Regions from separate parts of the Cobetia sp. MM1IDA2H-1 genome, predicted to be linked through region 1. Evidence: predicted binding sites of a transcription regulator. Region 1 holds the regulator's gene; each other region holds the start of a gene.
The links. The regulator PhoB, encoded in region 1, activates phosphate uptake and scavenging genes when phosphate is short. The targets are predictions, from matches to a motif close to TGTCATANNNNTGTCANA.
Positions count from the first base shown of each region.

Region 1 (4,356 bases):
CACGCTGTGGCTGTTGTTCAGCCAGTTCGAGGGCTGGATCGACTACTGGATGCTCAAGGTGCCCAGCTGGCTGGAATGGCTGAGCTGGTTGATCTGGCCGGTGCTGGTGCTGAGTCTGTTGCTGGCGGTGTTCTTCACCTTCAGCCTGGTGACCAATCTGATCGCGGCGCCGTTCTACGGCATTCTGGCCGAGAAGGTCGAGCATCGACTGGATGGCACCCTGATCGAGGATGAGCGTGGCCTGGTGAAGATCGGGATCGACTCGCTGGGGCGCGAGATGGCCAAACTGGGTTACTTCATTCCCCGCATGATCGCGCTGTTCATTCTCGGCTTCATTCCGGGCCTGAATCTGCTCTCACCGCTGCTGTGGGGGCTGTTCTCGGCCTGGAGCATGGCGATCCAGTATCTGGACTATCCGATGGACAACCATCATGTCAGCTTCGGCGACATGAAGCAGCGTCTCAAGGCGCGCTGGTGGCCGTCACTGACCTTCGGTGGTGCCGTGTTCGTGCTGACGCTGGTGCCCTTGGCCAACCTGCTGTTCATTCCCGGGGCCGTGGCGGGTGCCGTCCTGATGTGGCAGAGCCACTACCGACAGCTGCCTGCCCCGCGCCGCTGAGCCAGGCTTTATCGCGAGCGTTGACGAACGCAGATACCACGACGCCCCGCCGTGACCTCATGCAGAGGGCGCGGCGGGGCGTTCGTGTCAGTGGGGCTGCAACCGTCAGGCAGTCGTCGTGCAGCGACGCTCCGCCGGGAAATGACAACGGAAGCGTGCGCCCTCGCCGGGCAGGCTGTCGATCTCCAGGCGGCCCTGATGGCGGATCAGCACATGCTTGACGATGGCCAGTCCCAGCCCGGTGCCACCAGTGGCGGTGCTGCGTCCCTTGTCGATGCGATAGAAGCGCTCCGTCAGGCGCGGTAGATGCACGGGATCAATGCCGTCACCGTCATCCTCCACCTCGACCATCACGCCCTCGGTGGTGCTCTGGCAGCGCAGCGTGATGTGGCAGTCTTCCGGCGTGTAACGCACCGCATTGAAGACCAGATTCGAGATCGCGCTTCTCAGCTCCTGCTCCTCACCCATCAGGGCCAGTCCGGGCTCGACCTCCACTGTGATGACATGTCGCTCCTTCGAGAGGCCTTCGGCATCTTCCCGGATACGCGTCAGCAGCTGCGCCATGTCGATGCGACGTCCTTCGCCCGACAGCTCGTCGGTCTCCAGGCGCGACAGGGTCAGCAGATCCTCGACGAGGTGCTGCATGCGGTCGGTCTGACTCTGCATCTGTCCCAGGCCACGCTGCCAGCGCGGGGGCAGGTCATCGGCATAGTCGGAATAGGTCTCGAGATAGCCGGCCAGTACCGTCAGCGGCGTGCGCAGCTCATGGGAGACATTGGCCACGAAATCGCGGCGCATTTCCTCGAGACGGTAGAGACGGGTGACATCGCGCACCATCACCAGGCGCTCGTTGTCACCGAACAGGGTGATGGAGATCTGCAGGGTCAGGTTGTCGGAGAGCGGCGATTGCAGGGTCAGCGGCTCACGATAGGCCAGCCGATTGAAGTAATCGATGAACACGGGGTCACGCAGATAGTTGGTGACGTGCTGGCCGCGGTCGTGACTGGCCTTGAGGCCGATCAACTGCTCGGCAGCGCTGTTCCACCACTCCATGTCGCCGTGATTGTCGAGCATCACCAGGCCATCGCGCATCGCTTCCGAGGATTCCTGGATGCGATTGAGGATGCTGCGCAGTCGCTCCTGTGCCTGACGCTGACCCTTTTGGTAGCGATACAGACGATCGAGCAGATCCCCCCAGACGCCATCGCCGGGCGGCGGCTCTTCATGGGGGTTGGTGATCAGCCAGGTGTAGAGGCTCTTGAGATGCTTGAGATGGACGAACAGGTACAGCGCCAGCCCCAGCGCCAGGCCCCAGCCCAGCAGGCCGAGCAGTCCGCCGACCAGCCCGAAGCCGCCCGCCAGATAGCCCAGCCGCCATAGCTCGTTCGTCCAGTAGCGCATCCGCGTCTCAGGCCTGGGCGCTGAAGCGATAACCGGTACCGCGGACAGTCTGGATCAAGTGCTGATGCCCCTCGCCCAGCGCCTTGCGCAGACGACGAATGTGCACGTCCACGGTGCGCTCCTCGACATAGACATTGCCGCCCCAGACCTGATCCAGCAGCTGGCTGCGGGTGTAGGCGCGCTCCTGATGGGTCATGAAGAACTGCAGCAGGCGGTATTCGGTGGGGCCGACCTCCAGGGAGTTGCCGTGTGCGGTCACGCGGTGGCTGGCGGGGTCGAGCATCAGACCCTCGACTTCCACCGACTCCTCGACGCCCTTGGGCGTGGTGCGGCGCAGCACGGCCTTGAGGCGTGCCACCAGCTCGCGTGGCGAGAAGGGCTTGGTGATGTAATCGTCCGCCCCGGCCTCGAGCCCCTGGATCTTGTTGTCTTCCTCGCCCTTGGCGGTGAGCAGGATGATCGGCAGCTCCGCCGTGGTCTCGTCACGCTTGAGGCGGCGCGCCAGTTCCAGCCCGCTGGTGCCGGGCATCATCCAGTCCAGCAACAGCAGATCGGGCTTTTCATCGACGACGATGGCGTGGGCGTCCTGGGCATTGTCGGCCTCCAGCACGCGGTAATCCGCCATTTCCAGGGCGACGGCGATCATCTCGCGTATCGAGGATTCGTCGTCGACAATCAGTACGGTCTTGGAGCTCATCGCTAGATCCCATGCAGCAGTCGGCGCACGCGCCAGAATGACAAGTCGATGACGATTACAACCTGCTTATATGACAGTGAGATGACAATCGCCAGCTTGGCAGTTTGCCGCCCGGCTTGCCAGCGAGTCCCTCAACTCTCTCAAGGCGTGAATGTCACGCCTCGCCGCACGAGGAAGATCGCTGGCAGACCGGATGAGGACGCGGGCCCGTTGGCCGGAAAGAGGGGTCAGGCAGCTGGCCAGGTCGCCAGCGCAATGCCCGCGAAGATCAGCAGGCCGGACCAGTGGTTGTTGAGAAATGCCTGGAAGCAGGGGCCACGCTCCCGCTCGCGAATCAGGCGTTGCTGCCAGACGAAGGTCACGGCCGCCGCGGCCAGCCCCAGCCAGTAGAAGATGCCCAGTGCCAGGTGCAGGCCGATGCCGATCAACACCGCCAGCATGCCCAGCTGCAGCAGACCGATCATCAACTTGTCGACGCGGCCGAACAGCACGGCGGTGGACTTGATGCCGACCTTGAGGTCGTCATTGCGATCGACCATCGCATAGGCGGTGTCGTAGGCCACCGTCCACATCAGGTTGGCCGCGAACAGCCACCAGCCATAGGTCGGCACCTCCTCAAGCGTCGCCGCGAAGGCCATCGGAATCGCCCAGCCGAAGGCGGCACCCAGCACCACCTGCGGCAGATGATGGAAGCGCTTCATGAACGGATAGCTGGCCGCCAGCAGCACGGCGATGATCGACAGCAGCACCGTGGTCAGGTTGGTGAAGCACACCAGCACGAAGGCGGCCGCGACCAGCACACCGAACAGGGTCAGCGCCTCGCGCTCCGTGATGCGTCCTGAGGTCAGCGGGCGATCCCGGGTGCGTTCGACATGCTTGTCCCAGTGGCGATCCGCGTAGTCGTTGATCACGCAGCCGGCGGCACGCATCAGATAGACGCCAGCCACGAAGATCAGCAGCGTATCGCGGTCCGGTAGCCCATCGGCCGCCAGCCACAGGGCCCAGAGGGTCGGCCACATCAGCAGCCAGGTGCCGATGGGGCGGTCCAGACGAGTCAGGGCGAGGTAATCGGCCAGTTTGGACGGGCGGGAAGCGGATGACGCTGACATCAGGACTCCTGATCGAACGGCAGTGGGGAATCAGAGTTCCAGAGCATGCTGGAACCGAGGGGTGAAACCTTCCTGGACCAGTACCCGGAAGCGACCGTGCGAGAACATCGAGCGGCGCATCCACAGGCTGGCGGTGCGTGCCAGCGGCTGCGTGCTGGCAAGCCTCAGTGGTGCCCGGCTGACATCGATGGCGCTGCGGGTCAGGTCGGGCTGGCGGAACAGCCAATGGCCCAGCGAGCCTTCGCCGAGCGTCGAAAGACGGTGGCCATGGGCCAGGTCCAGCGCCGCCAGCGAGCGCGCGATCACCCAGGGCTCATCGCCATGACACAAGGCCACTTCGCGCCGCCAGACATGGCGTCGTGGCGCGATACCCAGCATCCGCGCCTCATCCCGCCGGGCAGGGCCGGTGTCCTGCAGCAGCAGGCGCACGCGCAGCCCCTGACCATCGAGCATGCGCATGGCGTGATCGAGACGCTGGGTCAGCGAGTCGCTGGAGGACAGCCATGGCCACCAGCCGGCCGGCATGACGC
Region 1 is NZ_CM133225.1:4,103,882-4,108,237, reverse strand. Features, by position in the region: gene cysZ (sulfate transporter CysZ) at 1-619, shown strand, start outside; gene phoR (phosphate regulon sensor histidine kinase PhoR) at 725-2,020, opposite strand; gene phoB (phosphate regulon transcriptional regulator PhoB) at 2,028-2,717, opposite strand; gene ubiA (4-hydroxybenzoate octaprenyltransferase) at 2,945-3,826, opposite strand; gene BOH68_RS17275 (chorismate--pyruvate lyase family protein) at 3,857-4,356, opposite strand, start outside.

Region 2 (4,356 bases), 240 kb from region 1:
CCTGCTGCGAGGCCTCGAGGACCTGCTGCAGATTGCTCATGTCGACATCGATGATGTAGGTGTTGGCGTCTTCTGCCTGGCGGGGGGCGCTGGCAGCAGCTCCGCCTACCACGCCCTGCGGTTGGGCGGCGGTGGTGTCATTGCCGGTCAGTGGCTGGCCGGTATTGGGATCGATGATCATGATGCATGCCCCGGAAGTGTCTGCGATTCAAGGCTCGCACGCGAGCCGGCTGGCCTGATGATGCGGGCCGCGGCGGGCGAGTTCAAGATGTGCAGGGGTCATCTGGTGCGGGCGGGGGTCTCAAGGCTTGAGGTCGTCCCCGGCCAGGCGGGCGATGCACTGGATCTCGTCCTCGCTCAATGGCATGACGGAAAGGCGGGCACGGCGGACCAGGTGACTGTCGGCCAGCTCGGGCTTCGCCTTCAGGCGCGCGATGGGAAGTGCACTGCGCAGCGAACGCAGATAGCGCAGGCGCGGAGCGACCCAGCGCGGCGCCTTGCCGGCCTCGAGGTCCGCCATCTGGCGAGGGTCGAAGCCCTTGTGCTCGGGGTCGCTGGCTGTCGGGTCCGGCAGGGCGAGCTCGCTGACCACGGCCAGCCCGACCACTGCAGGTACCTTGCAGCTGGAGTGCTGGATGAGCACGACATCCCCGAGCTGCATCTCGCGCAGGGAGTTGCGCGCCTGATAGTTGCGCACGCCATCCCAGAGTGCCGGCGACTCGCGGCGCAGGTCTTCCAGCGAGAAGGCGTCGGGTTCGGTCTTGACCAGCCAGTGGCGCATGCAGGCACTCCTTCGAGACTGACGTGATGAGTGTGAAGGTGATGGGTGTGGAGAATGGGAGGAATGAGGTCCGGGCGCTGGCCTCGTCGATATCCTCGCACAGGAATGTCACGCATACGAAAAAGGCCTGATGCAGGGCATCAGGCCTTTCGAATTCTTGGTAGCGGGGACCGGATTTGAACCGATGACCTTCGGGTTATGAGCCCGACGAGCTACCAGACTGCTCCACCCCGCAACACTGGGTACTGCCTTTGCTCCAACTCTGACGCATCAGAGGTTGGTAGCGGGAACCGGATTTGAACCGATGACCTTCGGGTTATGAGCCCGACGAGCTACCAGACTGCTCCATCCCGCAACATCACGTTGTTTCCCAAGTGCCGAAACTGCTGGCGCTTGCTGGTAGCGGGGACCGGATTTGAACCGATGACCTTCGGGTTATGAGCCCGACGAGCTACCAGACTGCTCCACCCCGCATCAACGTGGGGCGTAGTATAAGGATATACAGTGCTGAGTCAACCGTTATCCCGTAATCAGCCGGAAGACTTTCCTGAGGCGGCCAGGCGATGGGGGGGAGCGAGGGTGATGGAATTGACCTCAATCAATGTGAGAGATCTGCTACATACTTTCCGTGGGAATCCTGTCCATACTGAGAGTGACACGCCTCGCGCAGGGCGGTGACAGTCTTCACCGAGCGCACGGTTGTCGCCATGCTGTCAGAGACGCCTGTCAGTGTTTGTCGTTACCGGAAGATCGCCAGCCAGTCGATGAGCGATCAACGGCGAAATGCCATGCTGTGCTCTCTTGCGGGCACAGGACGTTCCAGGAACAGGGAGAGACAATAACATGACGCAAACAGCACCCGTTGCATGGGTCACCGGTGGCACCGGTGGCATCGGTTCCGCCATCTGTCGTGAGCTGGCGAGCCAGGGGTACCAGGTGATTGCCGGTTACAGGAACAAGGAAAAGGCAGAAGGCTGGTTGCAGGAACAGCGTGCTGCCGGGTTCGAGAACATCGCGCTTTCCGGTATCGAGCTGGACAACTTCGAAGCCTGTCAGGCAGGCGTCAATGAAATTCGCGAGCGCTTCGGGCCGGTGGCCGTGCTCGTCAACTGCGCAGGGATCACGCGTGATACCTCCATGCGCAAGATGAGCTACGAGCAGTGGCGCGAAGTCATCAACTGCAACCTCGATAGCGTCTTCAATACCTGCCGTGCCGTCATCAATGACATGCTGGAGCACAAGTACGGCCGCATCGTGAACATTTCCTCCATCAACGGCCGCAAGGGCCAGTTCGGTCAGGTGAACTACTCGGCCGCCAAGGCGGGCATGCATGGTCTGACCATGGCGCTGGCACAGGAAACCGCGACCAAGGGCATCACCGTCAATACATTGTCGCCGGGCTATATCGCCACCGACATGATCATGAAGATTCCGGAAGAGATTCGTGAATCCATCCGCGAGACGATTCCGGTCAAGCGTTATGGTCAGCCGGACGAGATCGCTCGCGCGGTGGCATTCCTCGCGGACGAGAAATCCGGTTTCATCACCGGTGCCAATCTGGACATCAATGGTGGCCAGTTCATGGGCTGATGTCCGTTCGTGCTCATGCGCCCCGGCGTCTCGCGACGTACCCGCAGGGTGGCAGAACCCGGCAGGGCGGAAGAGGCCATCAAGCGTACAAGAGGCCGCAGAGCGCACTCACAGGAACCAGGATCAGACAGGAGAGGGGCAAGCGCACTTTTCCTGTCGTGAACACCACGAAGCCCCCGTCTCGAGGAGAGACGGGGGCTTCGTCGTCGTAGGGTGTCGGTCAGCTGACTGTCTATGCCGACCCGACGCCGTCAGTGGTTGAACAGGGCATCGAAGCGCGGCAACTCGGCCTGCCAGGCTTCCCAGTCCAGCGGACCATTGGCCAGCAGCGCATCCAGCACCTCGTCGAGTTCCTCATCACGCTCAAGGCGCTCGCCCAGTTGCTGATTGATGCGGGCCACCTGAACGGTCAGGCGCCGCGATTCGTCTTCCGCACCTAGCGGCGCCTCGAACAGGATCGCCAGATGGACACGCAGCTCCGCGAGGCGCTCATTGGCGGCATTGGCGCTGACCGGCTCGGCACGGCGCATCTGGTTGCGCGCGGCATTGGCCTGGCGGCTGGCATCGTCGAACGCCGATGACTCGGGGAGTTCGACATCCTCGATATTGCCCTGGCGTGCACTGGCATCGGCGACGGCATGTTGCTCCAGCAGGTCGCGCCACTGCTGCCATTCCTGGCGCAGCTGCTGGGCATGGAGTTCATCCAGGCGCTGTTCGCGACGCTTGAGAATGCCATTCCAGCGCCGACGCATGCCGTCACCGCGCTTGCCACGCGGCAGGGCACCCAGCGCGTCGGCTTCCTTGAGGGCGTCGTCCAGCTGGGCGGCGTCATCCAGGGTCGTCGGTTCCCAGCTATCGAGGCGCTCGATCAGAGCCTGCCATTGTTCGAGGCGGACCTGCTCGCGCGTGTCACGCGCTTCACGGTCCTGATCACGTGCGGCGAAGATGCGGTCGCAGGCGGCGCGGAAGGCAGACCACAGGCGTTGCTCCTCGCCCTTGGGGGCACGGCCCAGTTCCCGCCAGCGAGTCTGCAGTGCCTTGGCCTGCTCGGCGCGCGCACGTGCCGGAGCGTCTTCATCGGCCAGCGCTTCGGCGGCGTCCACCAATGCCTGCTTGGCCGCGGCGATCTCGCCGGCGCGCTGGTCGATCAAGCCTTGCAGCGCGGTCAGCGCTTCACCGAAGCGATGCGACAGCTGGCGGCCCGGGCCTGCCGGTACCGGAGTGTGACGGCGCCACTCTTCGCGTGCGCGGTCGCGGATCTGGCGCAGGGCGTCCGGGTCCGCATCGCCCATGGCGTGTCCATTGAGCGATTCCAGCTGCTCACAGAGCGCCTCACGCATGGCAAGGTTGTGCTCGCGCGCCTGCTTGCGCGCTTCGCGGTAATCCTGCAGCTGTTGCTTGATGCTGTCCGAGGCGCTGCGGAAGGACTGGCTGGACTCACGGCTGGCAGCGGCATCGCCCAGGCTGCGCCACTGCTGAATCAGTTGCTGATGCTGGCGGTCGCGCTGCTCATCACTGAGGTCCTCGCGCTCGGCCAATGTGGTGATGGCTTCCAGCAGCTGTTCACGCTTGGGAGCGGCGACGAAGTTCTGCCAGTCACGCAGCTCCGCGACGCGAGCGCCCAATTGACGAAGGCGCGTCTGACGCTCGCTGTCGAGCTGGCCTTCGGTGCGGTCGCGCAGTGAACGATGCAGGCGACTGGCGGGCTTGAGCTTGCCGGCTTCCAGGTAGGTGTCCAGCTGATCCAGTTCGGCGCTGATGGCTTCCAGATCAAGCGTTCGGGGCTTGTCGCTGCTGTCCGTGGCGGGCTCATCGGTCGCGGCGGCCTCGTCGGCACTCTCGTCACCGGTCGTCGCCTGCGGTGCAGCTGCCTCCAGCGCCTGGCGCACGGCATGCAGCGTTCTGGTGAGCGGCAGCTCTGCCGGCCAGGCGATCTCACGCTCGAGACGTGCCATCTGTTCCAGGTCATTGTCGACCAGCGCCGC
Region 2 is NZ_CM133225.1:3,867,078-3,871,433, reverse strand. Features, by position in the region: gene BOH68_RS16215 (tetratricopeptide repeat protein) at 1-181, opposite strand, end outside; gene BOH68_RS16210 (EVE domain-containing protein) at 302-781, opposite strand; tRNA gene BOH68_RS16205 (tRNA-Met) at 940-1,016, opposite strand; tRNA gene BOH68_RS16200 (tRNA-Met) at 1,060-1,136, opposite strand; tRNA gene BOH68_RS16195 (tRNA-Met) at 1,179-1,255, opposite strand; gene phbB (acetoacetyl-CoA reductase) at 1,625-2,371, shown strand; gene BOH68_RS16185 (DUF349 domain-containing protein) at 2,623-4,356, opposite strand, start outside.
Region 2: the regulator PhoB is predicted to act here: its motif matches at 1,482-1,499, upstream of phbB (acetoacetyl-CoA reductase).

Region 3 (4,356 bases), 1.9 Mb from region 1:
CTGCTGGCATCTCTGTGTTGGTGTGATCGCAACAGCGCCGCTGGTGTATCACGACATCACGAACATATCACGCAGCGAAATCACCACTTCTTAATTACTTCTGACGCGATCAAGCAGGAAAAACGCAGTCGTGTTATCATACTCTTCCACCCCTCACGTCTCGGAACGGAGTCCCGCATGGCCAACACTCGTACTGCTGCCAAGAAGAAAGCACCCGCTGCTGTTGAAACATCCGCCTCGCTGGAAGCCCAGATGCAAGCCTTCCTCGATCGTGGCGGCAAGGTTGAAGTGATTGAATCCGGCGTTAGCGGTCAGATCATCGGCCACAAGCCGACCAAGCCCTCCAATCCCGCTGCCGGCAACTGATGCTTCCATCAGGCCCAGACTCGGCCTGATCGTGGCAAGCTGTCAGAAGATCGCCAGCCGCTGCTCGCCATGATTGGCAGCGGCCGGTCTCTGCCCTCCTCTCGAGATGGCGCTACCAGGAACAGCTCTGCTTTCAACAGCTCTGCTTTCAACCGATAGCACCAGACAGGTCAGTGTAGACAGATCAGAGCAGACAGGTCAGAGAAAGACAGATCCGCTCTCATTGCATGGTGTCAGCAGCACAAGCACTCATCGTCGGAGCCAGGCGCAATGCCTGAGTCATCCCGCGACACCTGAACGACTCCCACGCCGCACGCGCCTCCAGTACCTGCCTGCTCTGCTTCAGGCACATCATTCAGCCTTCCGGTCCCTGTGACAGCCAATGTCGAACTCTCCCACGCCCGCAATCCAACCGTCCTTGCCGACATCCGACTCGCCCACGCGCCTCGCCGTCTTCATCGATGTCCAGAATATCTATTACACCACCCGCGACACCTTTGGCCGGCAATTCGATTACCGCCGACTGTGGGCCGAGCTGGAATCCCTGGGCAGCATCACGCATGCCTACGCCTATGCGATTGACCGTGGTGACCCCAAGCAGCAGCAATTCCAGCAACGCCTGCGTGAGATAGGGTTCGAGGTCAAGCTCAAACCCTTCATCCAGCGAGGAGATGGCTCGGCCAAGGGCGACTGGGATGTCGGCATCACGATCGATGTGATGGAAGCCGCCCCCGACGTCGACGAGATCATTCTCGCCTCCGGCGATGGTGACTTCGCCCTGCTGCTGGAGCATGTCGCAGCGCGCCATGCCGTCACGACGCGTGTCTACGGCGTCGAGGCACTCACTGCCCTCGCCCTGATGCGCAGCGCTGATCACTTCCGCGAGATAGATAACACGCTGCTGATGCGCTGAGGGCTTGCCCCCACGATGCCCCACGGCCACATCACGCACGCCATTACCACAACGCCCGCAAGCCTTCCCGTCAGAGGAGGACTTGCGGGCGTTTTCGTCGAGTTGAAGGAAAGTCCCGGACACTGGTGGCGTATGTCGCCAGATTGCCCTCTAGCGTTGTGGTGCGGCGGATAACGTCAACTCGATGGCATCGTGACGCCAGTGTTCATCATCGCAGTCCACTGCACGGCCATTCTGATCGAAGTTGATCCGCGTGATGCGCTGCGCCGGGCTACCCGGTGCCGCATTCAGGGCGACGGCCGTCTCGGCGTCGAACACGCTGGAGGCCAACTCGAAGCTCACGCGCCGGATGCGAATGGCGTACTGGTGAAGGTAGAGCGTGGTCAGCGAATGCGCCGAGAGATCGAAATCGAGAATGCCGGGGAAGCAGTCGCGTCGCAGGTGATGACAGACGTGCAGCACCCGCCGGCCATCCATGCGCCGCACTCGCGTGATGCGATAGACCCCGGCACCCCGTGCAATTCCCAGACGCTGGGCGATCACCTCATCAGCGGGAACTACCTGAGCGGACAGCACCTCGGTGGAAGCGACCCGCTGCTGCGACTGCACCATCTCGTGAAAAGGCAGACATGCCAGCAGGTCATACCTGAGGCGCGGCGGCGAGACGAACCAGCCGCGGCGGTTCTCGCGATAGATTCGCCCTTCCGCTTCCAGCTGCAGCAAGGCATCTCGCAAGGTGACTCGCGTGGTGCCGAACCGCTCGATCATCTCACGCTCGGACGGCAGACGCTGCGAGGCATGCAGCGGCGCTGCTTCAAGATGGTTCAGCAGCCTGCCCTTGAGCCCGGTGACGGGCAAATCCGCCGTGCGCGTCAGGGAAGTTGCGTCGTCACCTGTGGGCTCGATCGATGATGAAGGCATGCGAAGTTCCTGAAAGATAACGAAAGAGAGCGATTTCTGGCGAGTCACTTGCATGTCATCCAAGGTGTCCATCATGACAAGGCCCGAGAATCGCGATCGCTGTGGTCTAGTGTAGACGTCGCCAGACGAGTCAGCCCACGCTCGCCGAGCATCATGACACAGGCATGACGATCCGGTGACAGCACAAGGCCATCCTGTGTGATGCGCGTGAGAATCCGAGGCGGATGCCTATCATCGGGACACGCTCTCATGCAGGGAATTGTCAGAAAATCAGCCGGCACCACGCAGCGTTGCGTCAAAACATGTACCACTGATGGCTGATGGCTGATGGCTGATGGCTCATTGCCACGACACTGACATAGTGACGACGCGCGACTGTCACAACCGCTGCGTAAAGTCATGTCAGCCCCGAGACTGAACTAGACCACAGAAATTGAGGTGGCAGGTCTCGAGGAAGACTGCGCAGGACAAGAACCAGCTTTGACCCCATCTCGCCTGCCTGCTCGCCTCGGTGACTCGCTGGCCAGGAATGCACTCTCGCATCCGTTGATTACCCCGTCTGGGAGGATTGTCATTGAAGTCGTTCACCGCTACCTCGCCCCATACCGCCGGCCTGATGGTCTCGGCCCTCATGGCCACCCTGCTGAGCAGCGCCTCCGTCAGTGCCGCTGAAGTGCCGGACGCACTGCTCAAGGCCGCCCAGGCAGAAGGCCGCGTCGACAGCGTCGGCATGCCGGACAGCTGGGCCAACTGGAAGGACACCTGGGCAGACCTCGAGTCGAAGTATTCCATCGCGCACAGCGATACCGACATGAGCTCCGCCGAGGAAGTCGCCAAGTTCAAGGCCGAAGGCGAGAACGCCACGGCAGATATCGGTGACGTGGGCTTCGCCTTCGGCCCCATCGCGGTCAAGCAGGGCGTGACTCAAGCCTACAAGCCGACCACCTGGGACGAGATCCCCGACTGGGCCAAGGATGAAGATGGCGAGTGGATGCTGGGCTACACCGGCACCATCTCCCTGATGATCAACAAGACACTCGTCAGTGAAGATCAGCGCCCCGCTTCCTTCGCGGATCTCGCCAATGGTGATTACAAGGTCTCCGTCGGCGCGGTCGGCAAGGCGTCCCAGGCCAACAACGCCATCCTGGCCGCAGCCTTCGCCAATGGCGGCAGCGAGTCAGACCTGACGCAGGGTCTGGAAGTGTTCGCCGAACTGGCCCGCCAGGGACGCCTGTCACTGGCCGAGCCGAGCATCGCCAACCTGGAGAAGGGCGAGGTGGAGGTCGCACTGCTGTGGGACTTCAACGCGCTCAACTATCGCGATCAGATCAACCGCGACACCTTCGAGGTGGTCATCCCCTCGGATGCCTCCGTCACCTCGGGCTACGCCACCATCATCAACAAGCATGCCGCTCACCCGAACGCCGCCAAGCTGGCACGTGAGTACATCCTGTCAGATGCCGGCCAGCTGAACCTGGCGGCAGGTTACGCCCGCCCGATCCGCGCCGAGCACCTGACCCTGCCGGAAGACATCGCCGCCAAGCTGCTGCCCAACGAGCAGTACGCCAATGCCCGCCCGGTACAGGACTTCGCCGGCTGGGAAGCCAGTGCCCGACAGCTGCCGCGTCAGTGGCAGTCCCAGGTACTGATCCACCAGCAGTGACCCCCGGCCTCTGTCCAGAGCGGATAGAGCGCGCACCATCCTGACAGACGGCACCGTCCACACGGTGCCGTCTTGAGCTTCACGGAGTCTTCATGTCCCAGCGTGTCATTCTTGTCGTGCTCGATGGCCTCAACCATGCCGTGGGTCGGCATGCCATGGGCTATCTGAGCGCCCTGGTCGAGGCCGGTCGCGGGCAGTACCAGTCGCTGGAGTGCGAACTGCCAGCGATGTCGCGACCGCTCTATGAGTGCCTGCTGACCGGTGATCTGCCCGTCGACTCCGGCATCGTCAACAATGGCATCGTGCGACGTTCGCGAGGCGTGAGCCTGTTCGACCTCGCCAGTCAGCAGGGCCGACGCACCGCGGCAGCCGCCTATCACTGGGTTAGCGAACTCTACGTCGCCGCCCCGTTCGTGCCAGCCAGACACCGACTGCTCGACAATCCCGAATCCGCCATCCAGGCGGGGATCTTCTACTGGCAGGATCACTACCC
Region 3 is NZ_CM133225.1:2,203,166-2,207,521, forward strand. Features, by position in the region: gene BOH68_RS09415 (hypothetical protein) at 178-366, shown strand; gene BOH68_RS09420 (LabA-like NYN domain-containing protein) at 785-1,279, shown strand; gene BOH68_RS09425 (UTRA domain-containing protein) at 1,430-2,200, opposite strand; gene BOH68_RS09430 (ABC transporter substrate-binding protein) at 2,775-3,863, shown strand; gene BOH68_RS09435 (alkaline phosphatase family protein) at 3,956-4,356, shown strand, end outside.
Region 3: the regulator PhoB is predicted to act here: its motif matches at 2,364-2,381, upstream of BOH68_RS09425 (UTRA domain-containing protein).